DNA from 3 places in the Streptomyces sp. NPDC001156 genome. Region 1 is predicted to be linked to each of the others. Evidence: riboswitches for the same ligand, from Rfam matches in the RefSeq annotation. Region 1 holds a riboswitch; each other region holds the start of a gene.
The links. Region 1 has a riboswitch for cobalamin ahead of ACWDA7_RS32800 (CbtB domain-containing protein). Riboswitches for the same ligand answer to the same signal wherever they lie in the genome.
Positions count from the first base shown of each region.

Region 2: it holds a riboswitch for cobalamin, as region 1 does, so the genes downstream of both, ACWDA7_RS22505 (cobalamin biosynthesis protein) here and ACWDA7_RS32800 (CbtB domain-containing protein) in region 1, are expected to answer to the same signal.
Region 3: it holds a riboswitch for cobalamin, as region 1 does, so the genes downstream of both, ACWDA7_RS23090 (ribonucleoside-diphosphate reductase subunit alpha) here and ACWDA7_RS32800 (CbtB domain-containing protein) in region 1, are expected to answer to the same signal.

Region 1 is NZ_JBSFJX010000098.1:5,489-12,942, forward strand. It holds gene ACWDA7_RS32790 (anthrone oxygenase family protein) at 1-306, shown strand, start outside; gene ACWDA7_RS32795 (enoyl-CoA hydratase/isomerase family protein) at 632-1,708, shown strand; cobalamin riboswitch at 1,869-2,009, shown strand; gene ACWDA7_RS32800 (CbtB domain-containing protein) at 2,047-2,268, shown strand; gene ACWDA7_RS32805 (CbtA family protein) at 2,290-3,042, shown strand; gene ACWDA7_RS32810 (hypothetical protein) at 3,231-3,533, shown strand; gene ACWDA7_RS32815 (histidine phosphatase family protein) at 3,555-4,205, opposite strand; gene ACWDA7_RS32820 (SMI1/KNR4 family protein) at 4,396-5,130, shown strand; gene ACWDA7_RS32825 (HD domain-containing protein) at 5,263-5,901, opposite strand; gene ACWDA7_RS32830 (hypothetical protein) at 6,081-6,251, opposite strand; gene ACWDA7_RS32835 (DinB family protein) at 6,312-6,917, shown strand; gene ACWDA7_RS32840 (hypothetical protein) at 6,958-7,454, shown strand, end outside.
Region 2 is NZ_JBSFJX010000047.1:12,355-19,808, forward strand. It holds gene cobN (cobaltochelatase subunit CobN) at 1-3,312, opposite strand, end outside; gene ACWDA7_RS22500 (cobyric acid synthase) at 3,309-4,817, opposite strand; gene ACWDA7_RS22505 (cobalamin biosynthesis protein) at 4,814-5,770, opposite strand; cobalamin riboswitch at 5,872-6,009, opposite strand; gene ACWDA7_RS22510 (hypothetical protein) at 6,569-6,988, opposite strand.
Region 3 is NZ_JBSFJX010000049.1:22,698-30,151, reverse strand. It holds gene ACWDA7_RS23115 (extracellular solute-binding protein) at 1-232, opposite strand, end outside; gene ACWDA7_RS23110 (GntR family transcriptional regulator) at 657-1,421, shown strand; gene ACWDA7_RS23105 (DUF3311 domain-containing protein) at 1,760-2,026, shown strand; gene mctP (monocarboxylate uptake permease MctP) at 2,023-3,651, shown strand; gene ACWDA7_RS23095 (GNAT family N-acetyltransferase) at 3,724-4,230, shown strand; cobalamin riboswitch at 4,283-4,419, shown strand; gene ACWDA7_RS23090 (ribonucleoside-diphosphate reductase subunit alpha) at 4,542-6,908, shown strand; gene ACWDA7_RS23085 (ribonucleotide-diphosphate reductase subunit beta) at 6,967-7,454, shown strand, end outside.

The DNA.
Region 1 (7,454 bases):
GCCGTGGCCGTACTTGTCATCTACGCGCGCAAGGCGCAGAGCCCCATCCGGCGGCCGGCGGCCATCGCCCTCGGGCTGCTCCTGCTGGCCCTGCTGGTCACGCTTGCGGTCAACGGTCCCATCAACGTGGAGGAACTGGGCTGGAACGTCCAGGCTCCCCCTGCGGACTGGGCACACGTACGTGACCGCTGGCAGATCGCTCATGCGGTACGGACCGCCGCGATCGTCCTCGCACTCGGCTACCTCACTGCCGCGATCCTGGACCGCCCGGCTCCCGATGTGCGTTCGCTGCGCCAGGCGCCGTAGCCGAGCTCCCGCCGCCCAGGTCGGCGACCTGACCCGGCTGAGCGCGCCGGCCACGCTCGACCTCGGGCAGATGCGCCGACCTTCAGCCGTCGAGTCACAGACAGTCGCGCTCACTACTCGCACGCCGACGTGACCTGCCTCTTCTCTGCGATCACAGGCAGACGACGATGCTTCCTCACACACGCCGCGCAGGTAGGCCCCGCGCCCATCGGCCCAGGCCCGGCGCCTAGACTCGCGGCGCCAGTGCATTCCCGAGGGCAGTGCCAGAAGGAACCGACAAGATCATGCGCGTGACCGTGGCCCGTGGCCTGACGGAGGACTTCGGATGACCGGCGCCGAGGAACCCGTCCTCCTCCACACCGCAGGGCGGGCCGCCCACATCACTCTCAACAGGCCGAAGGCCCTCAACGCGCTGTCCCACGCGATGGTGCGGCGCATCGACGAGGCTTTGAAGTCCTGGAAAGACGACCCGGCCGTCGAGACCGTGGTCATCACGGGGGCGGGGGAGCGCGGCCTGTGCGCGGGCGGCGACATCCGCGCCGTCCACGACGACGCCCGCGACGGTGACGGCACCGCCACCGCCGCCTTCTGGCGCGACGAGTACCACCTCAACGCCCGTATCGCCCGCTACACCAAGCCGTACGTCGCCGTCATGGACGGCATCGTCATGGGTGGCGGTGTCGGCATCTCCGCGCACGGCAGCGTCCGGGTCGTCACCGAGCGGTCGAGGGTCGCCATGCCCGAGACCGGTATCGGGTTCGCCCCCGACATCGGCGGCACCTACCTGCTCGCCCTCGCCCCTGGCGAACTGGGCACGCACCTCGCACTGACCGGCGCGCAGATCGGTGCCGCCGACGCCCTGCTGTGCGGGCTCGCCGACCACTACATGCCGTCCGCCGCTCTCCGGCACTTCGTCGCCGATCTCGCCGAAATGCCCGTGGAGCAGGCGGTCGCCCGTCATGTGCAGCCGTCGCCCCCAGGGGAGTTGGCAGGACGCCGGGAGTGGATCGACGCCTGCTACGCCGCCGACCGGGTCGAAGAGATCGTGCAGCGGCTGTTCGCCCACGGCGACCCGGCCGCGAAGGACACGGCGGAGACGCTGCTCACCAAGTCACCGACCGCCCTGAAGGTCACCCTGGCCGCCATCCGCCGTGCTCGGCGGCTGGGCGCGCTGGAGCCCGTCCTCGACCAGGAGTACCGCGTCTCCTGCGCGGCCCTGAACTCTCCCGACCTGGCGGAGGGCATCCGCGCCCAGATCATCGACAAGGACCGCAACCCGCGCTGGTCGCCGGCGACCCTCGGCGAGGTCACGGACGCCGACGTCGAGCGCTTCTTCACCCCTCTCGGCGAGCTCGAGTTGGGACTTGCCGGACCCAACTCAGCTCCCAAGGAGGTCTGGTGAAGCGAACCGTCGCGTTCGTCGGACTCCGACACAGGGGCGTTCTCTGCGACGGGATCGGTCGCTCGGCCCGCCCGAGCGGCCGCCACCGCTGACATCCGACGGACCGGCCACCCGCCGCGAGAGGAAGATCACGCCAGGTGGCGCGGTCTTGGCCGGGTACCCGTCACGCGGTACGGTCGGTCCGATATCGACGACGGCGAGACGGAAGCCGGTGGGAATCCGGCACGGTCGCGCCACTGTATGCAAGACGCCTCGTGAGGCGTTTCGTGAGTCAGACCCGTGGCTGTCGTCCAGTGCACCACCGAGATGGGACGCGAACTCCCAGAGGAGGTTCTGCCATGGCGCAGACCGTCGCCCAGCCGACAGCCACCACCCCCGTCGTTCCCGCCACGCTGCCCCTGAAGGCGATAGCTCCCTGGGCGGTCTTCTTCGGCATCCTGATGCTGGTCCTGCTCTACTTCGTCGGCGCCGAGCAGGGCGCCACCTCCGTGTTCAACGGCACGGACGTCCACGAGTGGGTGCACGACGCCCGCCACCTGCTCGGCTTCCCCTGCCACTGACGCGAGGGGCGCCGCACGCTCATGAACTCCGCAACAGTAAGAAACCTCCTGGTACGAGGCATGCTCGCCGGCCTGGCCGCCGGTGTGCTCGCCCTGGTCGTCGCCTATCTGCTCGGTGAGCCGAACGTCGACAAGGCGATCAGCTTCGAGGAGGCCCACTCCCACGAGCACGAGATGGAAGTCGTCTCCCGCTCGCTGCAGTCCACCGCCGGTCTCGCCACCGGCGTCCTGGTCTACGGGGTCGCCTTCGGCGGTATCGCCGCGCTCGCGTACTGCTTCACGCTCGGCCGGATCGGCCGCTTCAGCCCGCGGGCGACCGCGCTGCTGCTGTCGGGCTGCGCACTGCTCGCCGTGTACGTCGTGCCGTTCCTGAAGTACCCGGCCAATCCGCCGTCGGTGGGCAACCCCGACACCATCGGCAAGCGGACCACTTTGTACTTCCTGATGATGGTGCTCAGCGTCCTCCTCGCGGTCGCTGTCACCATCCTGGGCAAGCGACTGGCACCCCGTCTGGGCACCTGGTGGGCGACCGTGGTGGCCGTGGCCGGCTTCGCCGTGGTGATCGGCTTGGCCTACGAGTTCCTGCCTGCCATCAACGAGGTACCGAAGGACTTCCCCGCCACCCTGCTGTGGCGGTTCCGTCTCTCGGCCCTCGCCATCCAGGCTGTCCTCTGGGGCGGATTCGGCCTGCTCTTCGGCGAGTTGGCCGAGCGGCAGCTGAATCCCAAGCCCGCGACAGCCCCGTCCGGGCGGACGGTTCCCGCCTCGCACTGACGGTTTTGGGACACGAGAGGGCCCTTCGGAACCATCCGGGGGCCCTCTCGCGTTCCCCGGACACCGACGCGATCGGATCACGGGCAGGGCACAGAACACCGACCGATGAGGCAGGCAGCGCCAAGCCGTGGAGCGGAGGAACCGAGTGGCCAGACACCCTCAGCCGCGCCGCATCACCCTCGGGGGCCGTGAGGCGGTCGCTCACCGTCGAGGAGTACGAGCAACTGATCGCCACCCGACGGCAGATCGGCGGTCAGAGCGCCCGGGTGCGTGTGCTCGCCCAGCAGGCGAAGCGGACCGAACAGCTCCTGCGGGAACTGGAAACGCTGGTCCAGGACCCGATGGACTGCCACGGGCCGGACGGTGCGGTGCCGCCGGAGTGCCCGGCGCCCTGTCCCGCGGGCCGAGCCGCGGAGTGGGACGAGGGAACCGACTCCCTGCGCTGCGCGATAGCGGCGCTGCTGCGCCGCCACCGGACCGCGGCCTCCTGAACCACGGCACCCGCCCCCGCCTCAGCGCATCGACGCAGTGCCGGACGCGGCGTCAGACGCGGTGTTCGAAGCCGGGTCAGACACGGTGTCAGCTGTGTGACCCGACGCTCCCAGAGGCTGTCCGAGCCGCAGGTTCCACCGGCCGCCCCGCCCGCTGAGCTCCGTGGCCGTCAACGGCGGCACGTCCAGCCGCCAGAAGGAAGCCGCGGGCAGGCCCAGAACATGGACGACCGCGGCCCGTACGACCTCCGGCTCGACCACGGCGACGGTACGACCGTCGGTGTCCTGCGCGGTGTCCAGCCAGCGCCCGACCCGCTCGCACACGTCCCGCACCGACTCTCCGCCGTGTCCTTCCCAGTCGGCGTCGCTGAGCCACTGGCCCACTCCCTCCGGTTCGGCGGCCGCCACCTCCTCAAGAGTGCGGCCTCGCCAGCGGCCCACATCCAGACCTCCCAGCTCCGCCGTCTCCTCGCCGTCGAGGCCGAGCGACGCCGCCGTCTCCCGGCAGCGCACGCTCGGGGAGGTCAGCACACGGACGGGCGAGGGCAGCGACCCGGCCACCGAACGGGCGCGGGCCGCCCCGATGTCGTCGATCGAATCGCCGTCATAGAAGCGGGCGTGCCGCAGCGATGGGCTCGTCGCGGGCGAGACGAAGGTGACGCGGCTGGTCACGTGCCTGTTCCTCCTGCGGTTGTCGTGGCGTCTGAAGCTGGGATCGCGGGAGTGTATATGAGCGTGTACGAGAATATCTTCGCGTGAATCTGACTGAGTGGGGGCGGATGCAGGGGGTCAGTCCTCAGTGGGCGGAGTGCAGACTCAGCCCCAAGCCCTGGACTTCGTGCAGTGGTTCGCCGACGCCTGAGTGGGCCGCCCACTGCAACGGGAAGAACGTTGTGCTGAAGAAGAGTTGGCGGCCGCAGAAGCGGATCTGGGCTTTGAACTGCCGGCTGCCTTGCGGGAGGGTTACGCGCTCTTCGGCCGTCGGGACGACCTCACTCGACAGCAGGATCCACTGGTCCGGCCGACCGGCCTCTACGTTGATGACGCCCTGACCGGCGTCCTGGTCTTCCGGCGCGAGAACCAGGACTGCGCCTACTGGGGGATCCCCCTGGCAGAGATCGAGCAGGGCGACCCACCCGTAGTGGTGGAATCACACTGGGGCTGGATCCCCTACCTCGATCGGATGTCCTCGGCAGGGGTGGAGCTCGTGCTGAGCGAGTTACTCTTCGGCTCGGACAGTCACTACGACGCCTGCGAGTTGCCGGACGCGCTGCTGCCGAGCCTTCACGAGCGCTACGCCCCAGTGGCCCTGCCCGACCATCCCATGTGGGCCAGTGAGGATGACTCGCCCGTGCGCTGGTACTCAGCGCCCGGTCGGCTGGTGCGCCGAGACGGGATCCAGGACCAGTCCTGGATCCACGCGTGTGGGCGTGCGGCTGCCGATCTTGAAATCGTGCGCCAGGACCTGCCCGCCCCTGTGTCCGCTGAAGCCGGGCTCGCCAGCCGATTCAGCGGGCCGGCCCGTGATGCTGGCCGGACCGGCGAATACGCGACCAAGAAGGGGCGCTCATGCCGTCAGTGGGCCCTCGCCCACTGAGAACGCCCGCAGTGGGCACATCGGCGCCATGACGCGAACGGCCCGGGGCCGGCAGTTACAGGACAGCCATGAGTGCTTCCCGTGCCCGACGGTCATGGGGGCACCAGGCGGGAGCCCCGAGTCATCGTGCTATTACTCCGGCCACGCCGAGTTCTGAATCACCTCGACGAAGTCGATGTGCCGGTAACCGGGAACGAAATGCTCCAGTACATCGGCGTTGACGGTACCGAAGGTGGTGTCCGGACGATGCTTGAACCCGTCCGTGAACGCCTGGAGGATTTGGTTCTTGAAATCGGGGCGGGGGTGAGCCTTCGTCACCTCGGCGATGTCCGCCTCGCTGAGATTGTCCAGACGCATTCCGAGGACATCCGTCTCGACGCCCGCGGTGGTCGCCGCAATCTCCGGTGCCATCTTCCACGGGACCTCAGGAGTGGTGTGCAGGGCGATGGCGGTCCATGCGAGATCGGCGTCCGAGTCGGAGTAGCCGTGCTTCAGCAGGAACGCACGGGCCTGGTCGGCGCCGTCGAGTTCGAACCGCTGGTCATCGCTGCGGTAGGGCGGCACCAGGCCCGTGTCATGGAACAGCGCAGCGACGTACAGCAGTTCCGGATCGGGCTTCAGACCCAGCTTGCGGGCCTGAAGGCTGCCGAAGATGAACACTCGCCGCGAGTGGTTGAAAATCAGAGGAGTGGTCGTCTCCCTGATCAGGGCGGTTGCATCGGTGACAACGGGAGTGTCGGGAATCGTGACGCCAGCGATGATCTCGCTCATGAGGGACTCCAATCGATTCTGTGATCGGTGGCGATGTATGTATCCAGGATCTCCCCATTGCGCGATCCCGGTCATGTGTGCAGTCGGTCGTAAAACCCACGGATTCGGACATGCGGAAGGTCTGGCAGGTCTCAGCACCGTGGGCGAACGGCACCGGTGGATCAGATGACGGAGTTCTCCTAGGGGACGCAGCGCATCACGACGAGCGCCTCCACGTTGCGGCTGCCGTTGCGTCCACGGATCGCGGAGCGCTTCTGCTCCTCGGCGATGTCGCCGGACGTCCGCAGTCGGACAGTCCGATGCGCACCGCCCGCCGAGAAGCTCTGACGATGCCGCCCCGGGCGAGGCATCGCTCGTTCCCGTCTCGCAAAAGGCGTGGACAGAGATCGTTCAAGCGCGAGACTGGCCTCATGACCGCACCGGATCCCAAAGCCGACCTTCACTTCTACCTGCAGTCCGCCCGTGATGCCCTGCTGTGGAAGCTCGAAGGTCTCTCGGAGTACGACTCCCGCCGCCCCCTGACGCCGACCGGCACCAACCTCCTCGGGTTGGTCAAGCACGTGGCCGGTGTGGAGCTGGGCTATCTCGGCGACACCTTCGGACGGCCGTCCGGCGAGCCGCTGCCCTGGCTCGAAGACGGTGCTGAGCCCAACGCGGACATGTGGGCCACCGCCGACGAGTCACGCGAACAGATCGTGGAGCTGTACCGCCGTGCCTGGGCGCACGCGGACGCGACGATCGACGCACTGGGGCTGGAAACGATGGGCAGGGTGCCGTGGTGGCCCAAGGACAGGGACGAAGTGACGTTGCATCATGCCGTGGTGCGCGTGATCGCTGATACACAACGGCACGCCGGGCACGCCGACATCGTCCGGGAACTGATCGACGGTGCTGTCGGCATGAACGAGGGCAACACCAGCATGGGAACGGGTGACGCGAGGGGGTGGGAGAACTACCGCAGCCGGCTCGAGCGCGTGGCCGAGGAGGCAGCTCGCAAGCCCGCCGTGGACAAATAACCAGTGGAGACGTGTTCGCGGCGATGACAAGGTGAAGCCCATGCCGTCGCCCATGGTTGAACAACTGCTCCGTGAACTGCACGCGTCGCTCACCCAGCGCAAGCGTCCGGAGGATGTGGCTCGGCTCATCCAGGATCTCTACGCCGCCCACGGCGCTGACCTTGATACAGCGACCGAGGCGGCGCTCGTCAAGGCCGCTGAGAACTCGCTTCGCAACCTATGGCACGGATACACCTCCATGCTCGAGGAGTTCGCCCGTCCGGTCGGCGCACAGCGCCAGCTCGCCCGAGCGGCAAGCCTGTTCACGAGCGTGCCGGAACTCCCGGCCGGCGCCGGGGATGATCCAGTCCAGATCGAGGCGGTGATCCGGCGAGCTGGTGAGGAGATCGGCCGCTCGTATGGGCAGAACGACTTCGGTATGGATCGCCTCAACCGGGCCGAGCGCGCAGCGGCGGGCCTCGGTGAGATCTCCAAACGGCAGTACAACAAGCGCTTCCGGCTGCTGCGCCGGATGGAGGCCAAGCTGGCCCGGCTCAT
Region 2 (7,454 bases), on a different contig from region 1:
ACGGAAGACCCGGTGCGTCTCCTCGCCGAGGGTGCGGGTCTTGACCTGGTCCGGCACGGCGCTGTCGCCGACGTACGCCTCGGGGCTCTGCCCCGTCAGATGCCGCACCATGGCGACCATGCCGCCGTGGTACTGGAAGTAGTCGTCGGCGTCCACCAGGTCGTGCTCACGGGTGTCGACGTTCTTGGCCGCGACGGCGATCCGCCGGAACGCCGTCTCCATGTCCCCGCGCGCCGCCCGCCCGTCGAGCCCGCGGCCGTACGCGTAGCCGCCCCACACCGCGTACACCTCGGCGAGGTCGGCGTCCGAGCGCCAGTTGCGCGCGTCGATCAGCGGCAGCAGACCGGCGCCGTACGCGCCCGGCTTGGAGCCGAAGACACGGGCGGTCGCGCGCCGCCGGTCGCCGTGGACGGCGGTGTCCTCGTCGGCATGGGCCCGGACGAAGTTCCGCTCGGCGGGCTCGTCCAGTTCGGCGACGGCGCGTACGGCGTCGTCGATGAGCCCGACGACGTGCGGGAACGCGTCCCGGAAGAAGCCCGAGATACGGACCGTGACGTCGATGCGCGGCCGGCCCAGCTCCTCGAGCGGGACCACCTCGAAACCGGTCACCCGGCGGGAGGCGTCGTCCCAGACCGGGCGGCAGCCGAGGAGAGCCAGGATCTCGGCGATGTCGTCGCCCTGGGTGCGCATGGCGGACGTGCCCCAGACCGTCAGCCCGACGGACTTCGGGTACTCGCCGGTGTCCTGCAGATAGCGGTCGACGAGGGAGTCGGCGAGCGACTGGCCGACCTCCCAGCTCAGCCGTGAGGGAATCGCCTTGGGATCGACGGAGTAGAAGTTGCGGCCGGTCGGCAGGACGTTGACCAGCCCCCGAGTGGGGGAGCCGGACGGGCCCGCCGGCACATAACCGCCGTTCAGCGCCCTGAGGATGTGGCCGATCTCGTCGGTGGTGCGGGCGAGCCGCGGCACCACCTCGGTGCAGGCGAAGTCCAGCACGGCGACGGCGTCGGGGAGTTCGCCGCCGAGCACCTCCCGGACCAGAGCCGCGCTCGCGCCTGCCGCCCAGCCGCGCTCCTCCATGCCCTCCGCGATCCGCCGGCACAGCTGCTCCAGCAGGTCGATCGCGTCGGCGGCGGTACGGGACGGGCCCTCGACCAGGTCGGTCAGCTCCACCGGCACCTTCACCGGCGCGCCGGGCTCGGCCAGCAACTCCTTCTCCACCAGGCCGAAATGAGCGGCGAGCGAGGCCCGCAGCCCCGGCAGGGCGTTCGCCTGGCCGCCCCACACCTGCGAGGCGCGCAGCACGGCGAGCACGAGGTTCACCCGGGGCTCGCCGACCGGCCCGCCGCCCAGAATGTGCAGACCGTCGCGGATCTGCACATCCTTGATCTCGCAGAGATAGCCGTCGATGTGCATGACGAACTCGTCGAAGGCGCCGTCCTCCGGCTGCTCGTCCACGTGCAGGTCGTGGTGCAGCTCAGCGGCCTTGACCAGGGTCCAGATCTGGGCGCGTACGGCGGGCGCCTTGGCCGGGTCCAGGTCGGAGACGAGCGCGTACTCATCGAGCAGCTGCTCCAGCTTGGCCAGGTCGCCGTAGGTGTCGGCGCGGGCCATCGGCGGTACGAGGTGGTCGACGACCGTGGCGTGGCCGCGGCGCTTGGCCTGGGTGCCCTCGCCGGGGTCGTTGACGATGAACGGGTAGATCAGCGGCAGCTCGCCGAGGACGGCGTCCGGCGCGCACCCGCGCGAGAGGCCCAGGCCCTTGCCCGGCAGCCACTCCATGGTGCCGTGCTTGCCCATGTGGACGATCGCGTCGGCGCCGAACGAGTTCTCCAGCCACCTGTACGCCGCCATGTAGTGGTGCGACGGCGGCATGTCGGGGTCGTGGTAGATCGCGATCGGGTTCTCGCCGAAGCCGCGCGGCGGCTGGATCATCACCACGACGTTCCCGAACCGGAGGGAGGCGAGGACGATGTCGTCGCCGTCGACGTACAGCGAACCCGGCGGCTCGCCCCACGCCTGGAGCATCGCCTCCCGCAGTCCGGGGTCGAGCCGGTCGAACCACGCCCGGTAGTCGGCGAGCGGCACCCGAGCGGGTGCGGCGGCCAGCTGGTCCTCGGTCAGCCATTCCACGTCGTGTCCGCCGGCTTCGATGAGCCGGTGGATCAGCTCGTCGCCGCCCGCCGGGTACTCGGTGAGGCCGTATCCGGCGTCCCGGAGCGCGTCCAGCACGCGTACGGCCGACGCGGGCGTGTCCAGGCCGACCGCGTTGCCGACCCGCGAGTGCTTGGTCGGGTAGGCGGTGAAGACGAGCGCGAGTTTCTTCTCGGCGTTCGGCTTGTGCTTCAGCCGGGCGTGCCGTACGGCGATTCCGGCGACGCGCGCGGCGCGCTCCGGGTCGGCGGCATACACTGGCACATCGTCCGGACCGTTCTCCTTGAAGGAGAAGGGGACCGTGACGAGGCGGCCGTCGAACTCCGGGATCGCCACCTGCATCGCCGCGTCCATGGGGGAGAGGGCGGCGTCGGACGCGTCCCACGCGGCGCGCGAGGAGGTCAGGCACAGGCCCTGCAGCACGGGAACGTCCAGGTCGGCCAGTGCCCCGATGTCCCAGGCCTCCTCGTCGCCGCCCGCCGACGCCTGAGAGGCGTGCGTACCGCCCGCGGCGAGCACGGTGGCCACGAGCGCGTCCGTCTTCGACAGCAGCTCGTACAGGCCCGCATCGGCGCCGCGCAGCGAACCGCAGTACACCGGGAGGGCGTTGGCGCCGCGGTTCTCGATCGCGTCGCAGAGGGTGTCCACGAAGGCGGTGTTCCCGCTGAGTTCATGGGCGCGGTAGAAGAGCACGCCCACCGTGGGACGGCCCTCGGCGTACACGCGCTCCCCGTGGACGCCGTACTCGGGCATCTTCTGCGGCTCGGTGAAACCCTCACCGGTCAGCAGCACGGTGTCGGACAGGAAGCGGGCCAGCTCCGTGAGGTTGGCGGGGCCGCCCTCGACCAGGTACGTCAGGGCCTCGGCGACCACGCCGGCGGGCACGGACGACTCGGCCATCAACTCCGCGTCCGGCACGGCCTCTCCGCCGAGCAGCACGGTCGGGATGCCCGAGGCCTTGAGTGTGGCGAGACCGTCCTCCCAGGCGCGCTTGCCGCCCAGCAGCCGTACGACGGCGAGGTCCGCACCCTCGATCAGACCCGGAAGCTCCTCCGCGGCATCCACCCGGGCCGGGTTGCCGATCCGGTAGGGCGCGCCGGAGGCACGGGCCGCCAGCAGATCGGTGTCGGCGGTCGACAACAACAACACTGTGCTCATGCGGGCGCTCCCGGTGGAATGAAAGGCAGTCCTTGCGGCGCGCCCGACTCGATGAGCCGCCACAGCGCGTCCGTGTCCGCGTGCTGTTCGATCAGGTCGCCGAGCCGGTCGAGCTGCTCCTCGCGCAGCGCGGCGAAAGACGTGTCGGCGGCCGGTACGAACCGGCGGCCCGCGGCGGCCGCCACCTCGCGCAGGAACGCCCGCCGGAAACCGTCCGACTCCAGGGAGCCGTGCCAGTGCGTGCCCCAGCTCTGGCCGACCCGGCAGCCGTCCAGGAAGGGCTCACCGCCCGTCACGTCGGCGACGCCGTGGTGGATCTCGTAGCCCTCGACGCGCTCACCGAGCGCCTCGCCGGCCGGCCGGGTCAGGGTCTTCTCGCGGGCGAACCGCACCCGCACGGGCAGCACCCCGAGCCCGTCCACCTGCCCCAGGCGGCTCTCGACGTCGTCCTCGATGTGCTCGCCGAGGATCTGGAAGCCGCCGCAGATGCCCAGGATCGGGCGCCGTTCGGCGGCCCTGCGGACCAGCGCGTCGGCGAGGCCCCGCTCGCGCAGCCACTCCAGTGCCCGTACGGTCCCGCGCGTGCCCGGGACCACCGCCAGGTCCGCGTCCGCCAGTTCCTCCGGCCGGTCCACGAACCGCACGACGACGCCCGGTTCGGCGGCCAGCGCGTCCACGTCGGTGAAGTTGGACATGAGCGGGATCGCGCAGACGGCGACCCGCAGCACGTCCTCGCCGTGCGGCGGGGCGACCGTGGACTCGCGGACGGTGCCGCGCAACGACACCCGCAGGCCGTCCTCCTCGTCGATGCCGAGCCCGTGCCGGTACGGCAGCACGCCGTAGGTGTGCCGCCCGGTGAGCCCGTGCAGCATGTCCAGGCCCGGCTCCAGCAGGGAGACGTCGCCCCGGAACTTGTTCACCATGAATCCGGCGACGAGTTCCTGGTCCTCACGCGAGAGCAGGGCCACGGTGCCGAAGAAGGAGGCGAAGACACCGCCGCGGTCGATGTCGCCCACGACCAGAACGGGCAGCCGCGCGCCTCGCGCGATCCCCATGTTCACGATGTCGGTCCGCCGCAGATTGATCTCGGCCGGACTGCCCGCTCCCTCACAGATCACCGCGTCATACGTGCCCCGCAACTGGGCGAGACAGTCGAGGACGGTGCCGAGGAGCCGCTGCTGCCGGCCGCCGTGATACCCGCGGGCGCTGAGCTCGCCGACCGGCTTCCCCAGCAGCACCACCTGACTGCTCTGCTCGCCCCCGGGCTTGAGCAGGACCGGGTTCATCAGCGCGCTCGGCTCGATGCGGCACGCCTGCGCCTGCATCGCCTGCGCCCGTCCGATCTCCGCGCCCTCGCGCGTGACGAAGGAGTTGAGCGACATGTTCTGCGCCTTGAAGGGCGCGACCTTGACGCCCTGCCGGGCCAGCCAGCGGCAGATCCCCGCGGTGACGACGCTCTTGCCGGCGTCGGAGGTGGTGCCGGCGACGAGGAGACCGCCGTTCATGACGTACGTCCCTTCGTGAGCATCGTCCGGGTGAGCAACCGTCCGGCGACGGTGGCGCCGAGCGCGAGCAGGGTCACGCGCCGGGAGAGCCGTACGGCGCGTTCGATGTCGCCGGCCTGGACCGCGCGCCCCGCGCCGTTCAGCACCGGCCGGTGCTCGACGCGTCCCCCGTACGAGAGGGTCCCGCCCAGCCGCACCCCGAGCGCCCCCGCGAACGAGGCCTCCACGGGCCCGGCGTTGGGGCTCGGGTGCTGGGCTGCGTCCGTGCGCCAGGCGTGCACGGCTGCCCGCGGTCGGGGACCCGAGGCGGCCGCGAGGGCGGCGGTCAGGCGTGCCCCGGGCCACCCAACGAGGTCGTCGAGGCGCGCCGAGGCCCACCCGTAGCGCCGGTAACGGGGCGATTTGTGACCGACCATGGCGTCGAGGGTGTTGACGGCCCGGAAGCCCACGAGCCCCGGCACCCCGCCCACGGCCCCCCACACCAGCGCGCCCACCACGGCGTCCGAGGTGTTCTCGGCGACGGACTCGACCACGGCACGCGCGATCCCGGCGGGGTCGAGCGCCTGCGGGTCACGCCCACACAGGTGGGGCAGCCGAGTGCGGGCGCCCTCCACGTCCCCCGCCTCCAGGGCACGCCCGACGCTCCGGGCCTCCCGGGCGAGCGAAGTCCCCCCGACGACGGCCCAAGTGGCCGCGGCGGTCAGGGCGACGGAGGCGGCGCGCGAAGGCCGGACGGCGGAGGCGGTGAGCGCGGCGAGCGAGACCGCACCGCCGACGCAGACGGCGGTGTGCAGTGCGCCCCACCCGCGGTGGTCCCGCCACAGCAACCGCTCCACGGCACCCGCGGCCCGCCCGAACGCGGCGACCGGATGCCCGCGGCGTGGATCGCCGATCAGGTGGTCACCGAGGAGGCCGGCGGTGGCGCCGTACGCGAAGACGCGATCGGCACCCATCGGTTCAGCCGACCGTGGGGTCGGGCAGGGGCCGGTTGTCGAGCCTGAAACGGCAGCCACGCATGGCGATATGTCCTCACTCAGGGTGTCCACGCCCTGGTTCGACGAGATCGGCGGTGAGAGTTCCTGGCTCCCGGGGGTTGTTCCCCGGTGACAGTGGCGGGACCGCGCCGGATTCGCACCGGCTTCCTCTCTTGCCGCCGTGTTGGCCCCGGCAGTCCACCACGACCCCGGAACACCCGTCAACTGGCTCTTGACCTGCGAAGCAGTGGTGTGCCGAGCCCCACACAGCTGACATGTCGTCAGCCGCTCGGATCGGTGCTTTCCGCGCGGCGCCGACGCCTGTGACGCACGAGGGGAACGGCTACGCGGCGGACGGGAGCAACGACCGTGTGGAGGACCCCACCGAGGGGACGCACTCGCCGGCGCGTGGCTCGAAACGGCGCACCGGCCCGGTGCTCGCCTTTCGGCGTAAGACGGGGTGTGGTTCGCTGACTGGATTCGAGGACCCGACAGCGGACGGTTTCTGAAGGTCCGTCCAGAGGACGGGAGGGGCTCGCATGGGGGACAGAGCCGAGGAAATACCGCCGCGCGCGGAAGGCCCCCGCGCTCCGCGGGCCACCCTGTCGGCGGCGGTCCCTCTGGCGCTTTTCTCCATGACCACAGGGGTGTTCGCGGTGGCCGCCGGCGCGCTCGCCGCACTGCTTGTGCCGGGATCCATGGCACGGGCGCTGGTCTGGGTGGTGGTGACGATCGTCGCGGCGGCCGGCGCAGGCCTGTGGTGGGGGATCACCCCGGTCACGGAGCGTCTCCGCGTTCTCGACCGGGCCGCGGCGGCGGTTCGTCCCCGTGGCTCGCGGACCCGTTGGCCTCCGGGGCGGATCCGTCGGCGTCCGAGGGCCGGGGCACTGCCGGGCGGACGCGCAGGGTGCGGCCCGCGCTTGCCGCAAGAGCGGTGACGGCCGTCGCGCCGAGGGTTCCCAGCACTGTCGTGGCCAGGGGTGTCGGGGTGCCCCACCCGAGGCCGGCCGCCACCCGTGCCGACACGGCGATGCCGAACAGCAGCACGCTGCCGTGGGCCGTGCCCAGCAGCAGTCGGGTCACCGGCGACCACATCCGCTGCTCGCCCCCGGAGTTCTCCGTTTCCTCGACGGGCTCCGCCGTGAGGCGGAGCGCGCGTAGCCGCCTGTACCACTCAAGGAACCCGAGGACCCCCATCGGTCTCCCTCCCCGTTGTCCGCCCGGGCCGTCCCCTCCCGGGCTTCGGTTGTCGTCGGGACTCAGGGTGAAGCGCCATCTCACGGTGCCGGCCCAGCGGCAGCCTGCTCTGCACCCCGATGCGACGCAGGCCGGTGCCGAGGTGCGCGCCGGCCGTGAACGGCAGTGGGCGCGGGGCCGCCGCAGGGGCAGGGAGGTCGCCTCGAGGTGTTGCCGCGGCCGGCGCGTGTCCCCGGCCGTGCCGCTCCCTGCCACATGTCGTCCGCGGCCGGTCGGGTGGCCTGAGTCGAGCATCAACTCCCCGATCAGATTAGGTGAGTTGGGTGTGCGCGACCAGACCGGTCGCTGTCCGGCGCCTGTCTTTTCGGCGTGGTCGCGATGCGGCCCGGAACGTGGCGAACCGGCGTATGTCCACAACCGAGTTCGAACCCTCGCAGTGACTATCACTGCGAGGGTTCGTCGCCGG
Region 3 (7,454 bases), on a different contig from region 1:
CGTAGTACTCGTGCTTGATCTTGAGGCCGGGGTGCTTCTTGACCACCGCGTCGTCGGCGGCCTTCACCAGCGCGGGCCAGTTGTTCTGAGCGTCGACCGTGAGCCAGACGGTGAGCTCCTTGGCGTCCGCCCCCTTGTCCGAGCCTCCGGACTTGCTGCCACCGTCCCCGCACGCCGCGATGGAGACCATCATGCCCGCGATTCCGATCGCGGCTATCAGCTTGCGCTTCACGCCATCCTCCTCAGGGATGCCACCAACCCCCCTTGTCCCCGCGGCGACTGACGACGAGTACCGCCCGTGGGGCCGGGACCTGGACCAATGGTGTAGACCAGTGCGGGAAGCTTGGCCCAGACCAATAGGTGTGTCAAGGGAGTTCACGGCCCTCAGGGGCTCCGTTATGGGACCTACATATGCAACGACCTTTAAGTAGGAACCCAGCGAAATCGGGTAGACCACTTCCGCTCCGCCCGACTGGACCACTTGGACTTGGTGGACTAGACCAGAGGGGGACCCGACGGTATACAGAGGGGATCCCCGGCCGCAGGACGGGGATCACGGAGCGTGCGGGGGAATCCCCCGTCAGGCCGTGCCACGATGGTGAGCCGTGACCGGCAGCTGCCGGTCGCTTCGGCATCCGGAGCCGGGAAGGCAGAGCATGAGCGCCGACGTCAGCAGTGCGGAGAACGAGGGCGGGGCGACCGTCCGCACCGCGCGCGTGCCCAAGTACTACCGCCTGAAGAAGCATCTGCTCGACATGACGGAGACGCTGCCGCCCGGTACTCCCGTGCCCCCCGAGCGCACCCTGGCCGCGGAGTTCGACACCTCGCGCACGACCGTGCGCCAGGCCCTGCAGGAGCTGGTCGTCGAGGGGCGGCTCGAGCGCATCCAGGGCAAGGGCACGTTCGTCGCCAAGCCCAAGGTCTCGCAGGCGCTGCAACTCACCTCCTACACCGAGGACATGCGCGCCCAGGGCCTCGAACCGACCTCACAGTTGCTGGACATCGGCTACATCACCGCCGACGACTCCCTCGCCGGGCTGCTCGACATCTCGGCCGGCGGCCGGGTGCTGCGCATCGAACGGCTGCGGCTGGCGAGCGGCGAACCGATGGCGATCGAGACCACGCATCTGTCCGCGAAGCGCTTCCCGGCGCTGCGCCGGTCACTGGTGAAGTACACCTCCCTCTACACCGCGCTCGCGGAGGTGTACGACGTCCACCTCGCCGAGGCCGAGGAGACCATCGAGACGTCGCTGGCGACGCCGCGCGAGGCCGGCCTGCTCGGCACCGACGTGGGCCTGCCGATGCTGATGCTCTCCCGACACTCGCTGGACCGGGACGGAAACCCGGTGGAGTGGGTGCGGTCGGTCTACCGGGGAGACCGGTACAAGTTCGTCGCGCGGCTCAAGCGGCCGCAGGAATAAGTCGCCCTGGGCCGTGCGCGCGGTGTGGCGCGACCGCTCCTCCTGCTCTACGGTCCTTGCGTCGTCGCATGGACGGGAGGCACCCCCGTGCGTACCGCGCCCGCTCGGTCCTTGGCCGCCCTCGCCGCCGTCACCGGCTCGACGGTCCGGTCGTGTCCTCGCGGTCCGGACGCACCGCCCGCTCCCGGCCCGTCCGGATCACCGCGGGGTGGTCTTCGCCGGGGCGGTGCGGAAACGGCGGGATACCGATATACGAACTGGGGCTTCCGCTTCCGTGACGCGTCACCTACATTGCCTGCGCATTACATCGGTGATCAGTGAGGGGACGGAGCCGCTAGATGTCCGATCGGTCTGATTCGACCAGAGCGCCGGTGGTGACGCCCCTACGCGTCGTCATCGCGCTGTGCCTTGTAGCACCCTTCGTAGCGATGCTGTGGGTCGGCTCCTATGCCAAGACCGACCCGGCGTTCATCGGCATCCCGTTCTTCTACTGGTACCAGATGCTGTGGGTGCTGATCTCCACGGCGCTGACGATGACCGCCTACCAGCTGTGGCAGCGCGACCAGCGCGGCCGTGCCGACCGGAAGGGAGGTGCGGCGGAATGAAGGACGGCGTGAACGGCGTCGCACTCGGCGTCTTCATCTTCTTCTTCCTGGCCGTCACCGTCGTGGGCTTCCTGGCGGCGCGCTGGCGCAGGGCGGACAACGAGCACAGCCTCGACGAGTGGGGACTCGGCGGCCGGTCGTTCGGTACCTGGATCACCTGGTTCCTGCTCGGCGGCGACCTGTACACCGCCTACACCTTCGTCGCCGTCCCGGCGGCGATCTACGCGGCCGGCGCCGCGGGCTTCTTCGCGGTGCCGTACACGATCATCGTCTACCCGCTGATCTTCACCTTCCTGCCCCGGCTGTGGTCGGTGTCGCACCGGCACGGATACGTGACGACCTCGGACTTCGTCCGCGGCCGCTTCGGCTCGAAGGGCCTGTCGCTCGCGGTGGCCGTCACCGGCATCCTGGCGACGATGCCGTACATCGCGCTCCAGCTGGTCGGCATCCAGGCCGTGCTGGACGTGATGGGTGTGGGCGGCGGCGACAACACGAACTGGTTCGTGAAGGACCTACCGCTGCTGATCGCCTTCGGCGTCCTGGCGGCGTACACCTACTCCTCGGGCCTCAGGGCGCCCGCCCTGATCGCGTTCGTGAAGGACACCCTGATCTACATCGTCATCGCGGTGGCGATCATCTACATCCCGATCAAGCTGGGCGGCTTCGACGACATCTTCGCGAAGGCGGGCCATGCGTTCGCGCAGACGAACCCGGCGACGGGCAAGCCGCGCGGGGCGCTCGCGCCGCCGGAGGCGGGCCAGTGGACGTACGCGACGCTCGCGCTGGGCTCGGCGATGGCGCTGTTCATGTATCCGCACTCGATCACGGCGACGCTCTCCTCGCGCAGCCGTGAGGTGATCCGCCGCAACACCACGATCCTGCCGCTGTACTCGCTGATGCTGGGCCTGCTGGCGCTGCTCGGCTTCATGGCGATCGCGGCCGGGATCAAGGTGCAGAACGGGCAGCTGGCGATCCCGCAGCTGTTCGAGAACATGTTCCCGGACTGGTTCGCGGGCGTGGCGTTCGCGGCCATCGGCATCGGCGCGCTCGTCCCGGCGGCCATCATGTCCATCGCCGCCGCGAACCTGTTCACGCGCAACATCTACAAGGACTTCATCAAGCCGGACGCGACACCGAAGGAGGAGACCAGGGTCTCCAAGATCGTGTCGCTGCTGGTGAAGGTGGGCGCCCTGGTCTTCGTCCTGACCATGGACAAGACGGTGGCGATCAACTTCCAGTTGCTCGGCGGCATCTGGATCCTGCAGACCTTCCCGGCCATGGTCGGCGGTCTGTTCACGCGCTGGTTCCACCGCTGGGCGCTGCTCGCGGGCTGGGCGGTCGGCATGGTCTACGGCACGCTCGCGGCCTACGGCGTCGCCTCCCCGACCCAGAAGCACTTCGGCGGCTCCGCGAAGGAGATCCCGGGGATCGGTGAGATCGGCTACATCGGTCTGACGGCCTTCGTGATGAACATCGTCGTCACGGTGGTCCTGACCTTCGTCCTGAAGGCCGTGAAGGCCCCGGCGGGCGTCGACGAGACGAAGCCGGACGACTACACGGCGGACGCCGGCGACCCCGGAGTGGAGGTGGAGCTGCCGCCGGCGACGGCCGGCGCATCCCACTAGGCACTGGTGCTCCACGGGCCGCCGGAGAAAATCCGGCGGCCCGTTGCCGTACCCGTCCGGCACACTCGGCCCATGGACTTCGTGATCCGGCGGGCGGCCCCCGACGAGTACGACACCCTCGGCGACATCACCGCCCAGGCCTATCTCCATGACGGGCTCCTCGACTTCGGGGAGAGCGACGAGTATCTGGGCGAGCTGAGAGACGTCGGCAAGCGGGCCGCGGCCGCCGACGTGCTGGTCGCGGCCCGGGACGGCAGTGTGCTCGGCGGCGTGACCTTCGTCCCGTCCGGCGGCCTCATGGCCGACATCGCGGGCGTCGGCGAGGCCGAGATCCGCATGCTGGCGGTCGCGCACGGCGCCCGCGGCCGGGGCGTCGGCGAGGCTCTGGTCCGCGCCTGCGTCGACCGCGCCCGGGCCACGGAAGGCTGCGTGCGCGTCGTCCTGTCGACCCAGCGCAGCATGCGCTCCGCCCACCGGATCTACGAACGGCTCGGCTTCGTCCGCACCCCCGGCCGCGACTGGAATCCCCTGCCGCAGCTGGACGACATCACTCTCCTCACCTACGAGTTGACACTGTGACATCAGCGCGGCACAACATCTGGGGGTAGCACCGAAACCCGGCACAAGATGTATGCTCATGCTCGCTGTCGCCGCAGGGGAATCCGGTGCGAATCCGGAACTGTCCCGCAACGGTGTACTTGTGTGTGTTCGCACCTGCGTGCACGCACGAGCGTCAGTCCGAGGACCTGCCGACAGTGCGCCCGGCCGTCCGGCCCGGGCGCCAGACGTCCGGGCCTCGTGGAATGGGCCGGTGGACGCGACGCCGTGCGCGCTCGTGAGCTGCCCCCTGCCCTCCTCAAGGCCCCGCGCCGAGCGAGGGAGAGCCACACGTGACCATCGCGCCAGCCGATCCGGCTTCAGTGATCCCGGTCCAGACCGACGGAACCGACGGTCCCGGGGCCACGCTGCTGCGGACCCTGACCGAGCTGACCGCCGACCTCCCCGACGCCGACCCCGGCCGGGTCGCCGCCGCCGCGCTGCGGGGCCGGTCCGCGCAGGCCGACGACGCGGAGTTGCGCGAGCTGGCCACCGAAGCGGCCGCCGGCCTGATCTCGGAGGACCCCGCCTATTCGAAGCTGGCCGCCCGTCTGCTGACGATCGGCATCCGGGCCGAGGCCGCCTCGCAGGGCGTCACGTCCTTCACCCGGTCCGTCGCCGTCGGCCACCGGGAGGGCCTGATCGCCGACCGGACCGCCGCGTTCGTACGCCTGCACGCCGGCCGTCTCGACGCTCTCGTCGACCGGGCCGCCGACGACCGCTTCGGCTACTTCGGGCTGCGCACGCTGCACAGCCGCTACCTGCTGCGGCACCCGATCACCCGCAAGGTCATCGAGACACCTCAGCACTTCATGCTGCGGGTGGCCGCCGGGCTCGCGGAGGACGACACGGCGCGGGCGGTCGACGAAGTGGCGGCTCTCTACGGGCTCATGAGCCGCCTGGACTACCTGCCCTCCTCCCCCACGCTCTTCAACTCGGGCACCCGGCACCCGCAGATGTCGTCCTGCTACCTCCTCGACTCCCCGAAGGACGAGCTGGACTCCCTCTACGACCGCTACCACCAGGTCGCCCGCCTCTCCAAGCACGCCGGGGGCATCGGTCTTTCGTACTCCCGCATCCGTTCCCGCGGCTCCCTCATCCGCGGCACGAACGGGCACTCCAACGGCATCGTCCCGTTCCTGAAGACCCTCGACGCCTCGGTCGCCGCGGTGAACCAGGGCGGCCGCCGCAAGGGAGCAGCCGCCGTCTACCTGGAGACCTGGCACTCGGACATCGAGGAGTTCCTGGAGCTGCGCGACAACACCGGCGAGGACGCCCGCCGGACCCACAACCTGAACCTCGCGCACTGGGTCCCGGACGAGTTCATGCGCCGCGTCGATGCGGACGGACGGTGGTCCCTGTTCTCCCCGTCCGACGTGCCCGAGCTGGTCGACCTGTGGGGCGAGGAGTTCGACGCCGCCTACCGCGAGGCCGAGGCGGCGGGCCTGGCGAAGAAGACGATGCCCGCCCGTGATCTGTACGGCCGGATGATGCGCACCCTCGCGCAGACCGGCAACGGCTGGATGACCTTCAAGGACGCGGCCAACCGCACCGCCAACCAGACGGCCGAGCCGGGCCACGTCATCCACTCCTCCAACCTCTGCACGGAGATCCTGGAGGTCACGGACGACGGGGAGACGGCGGTCTGCAACCTGGGGTCGGTCAACCTGGGCGCCTTCGTCACCGGGAACGACATCGACTGGGAGCGGCTGGACGAGACGGTCCGCACCGCCGTCACCTTCCTCGACCGTGTCGTCGACATCAACTTCTACCCGACGGAGCAGGCCGGCCGTTCCAACGCCAAGTGGCGTCCCGTCGGCCTCGGTGTGATGGGTCTTCAGGACGTCTTCTTCCGGCTGCGTCTGCCCTTCGACTCCGCCGAGGCGAAGGGCCTGTCCACCAGGATCGCCGAGCGCATCATGCTCGCCGCCTACGAGGCCTCCGCCGACCTCGCCGAGCGCAACGGGCCTCTTCCGGCGTGGGAGAAGACCCGCACCGCCCGGGGTGTGCTGCACCCGGACCACTACGACGTGAAGCGCGCCTGGCCGGAGCGTTGGGCGGCACTGCGCGAGCGGGTCGCCGCCGTCGGCATGCGCAACTCGCTGCTCCTGGCGATCGCCCCGACCGCCACCATCGCCTCCATCGCGGGCGTCTACGAGTGCATCGAGCCGCAGGTCTCCAACCTGTTCAAGCGCGAGACGCTGTCCGGCGAGTTCCTCCAGGTCAACTCGTACCTGGTGCAGGACCTCAAGGAGCTCGGCGTCTGGGACGCCCGCACCCGGGAGGCGCTGCGCGACTCGAGCGGTTCGGTGCAGGACTTCCGCTGGATCCCGGAGGAGGTACGCCGGCTGTACCGCACGGCGTGGGAGATCCCGCAGCGCGGTCTGATCGACATGGCCGCCGCGCGGACCCCGTTCCTGGACCAGGCGCAGTCCCTGAACCTCTTCATGGAGACGCCGACGATCGGCAAGCTCTCCTCGATGTACGCCTACGCCTGGAAGCAGGGCCTGAAGACGACGTACTACCTGCGCTCCCGCCCGGCGACCCGGATCGCCCGTGCCGCCCAGGCGCAGCCGGCCATTCCCGTCCAGCAGGTCGCCGACCCCGACGCCGTCGCCTGCTCCCTCGAGAACCCCGAGTCCTGCGAGGCCTGCCAGTAGTTCCCGCCCGCCACCCGATCACCACCCCTGGAGGACGGCGCTTCGCGCGCCCACTGCCATGACTGACCAGAACCTGCTGGACCCCGGCTTCGAACTGACCCTGCGCCCCATGCGCTACCCGGACTTCTACGAGCGCTACCGGGACGCCATCAAGAACACCTGGACCGTGGAGGAGGTGGACCTCCACTCGGACGTGGCCGACCTCGCCAAGCTCACGCCGGGCGAGCAGCACATGATCGGCCGTCTGGTGGCCTTCTTCGCCACGGGCGACTCGATCGTGGCGAACAACCTCGTGCTGACGCTCTACAAGCACATCAACTCCCCCGAGGCGCGCCTGTATCTGTCGCGCCAGCTGTTCGAGGAGGCCGTGCACGTCCAGTTCTATCTGACGCTGCTCGACACCTACCTGCCCGATCCGGAGGACCGTGCCGCGGCCTTCGCGGCCGTCGAGAACATCCCCGCCATCCGGGACAAGGCCGAGTTCTGCTTCACGTGGATGGACTCGGTGGAGCGGATCGACCGGCTCGAGACGAAGTCCGACCGGCG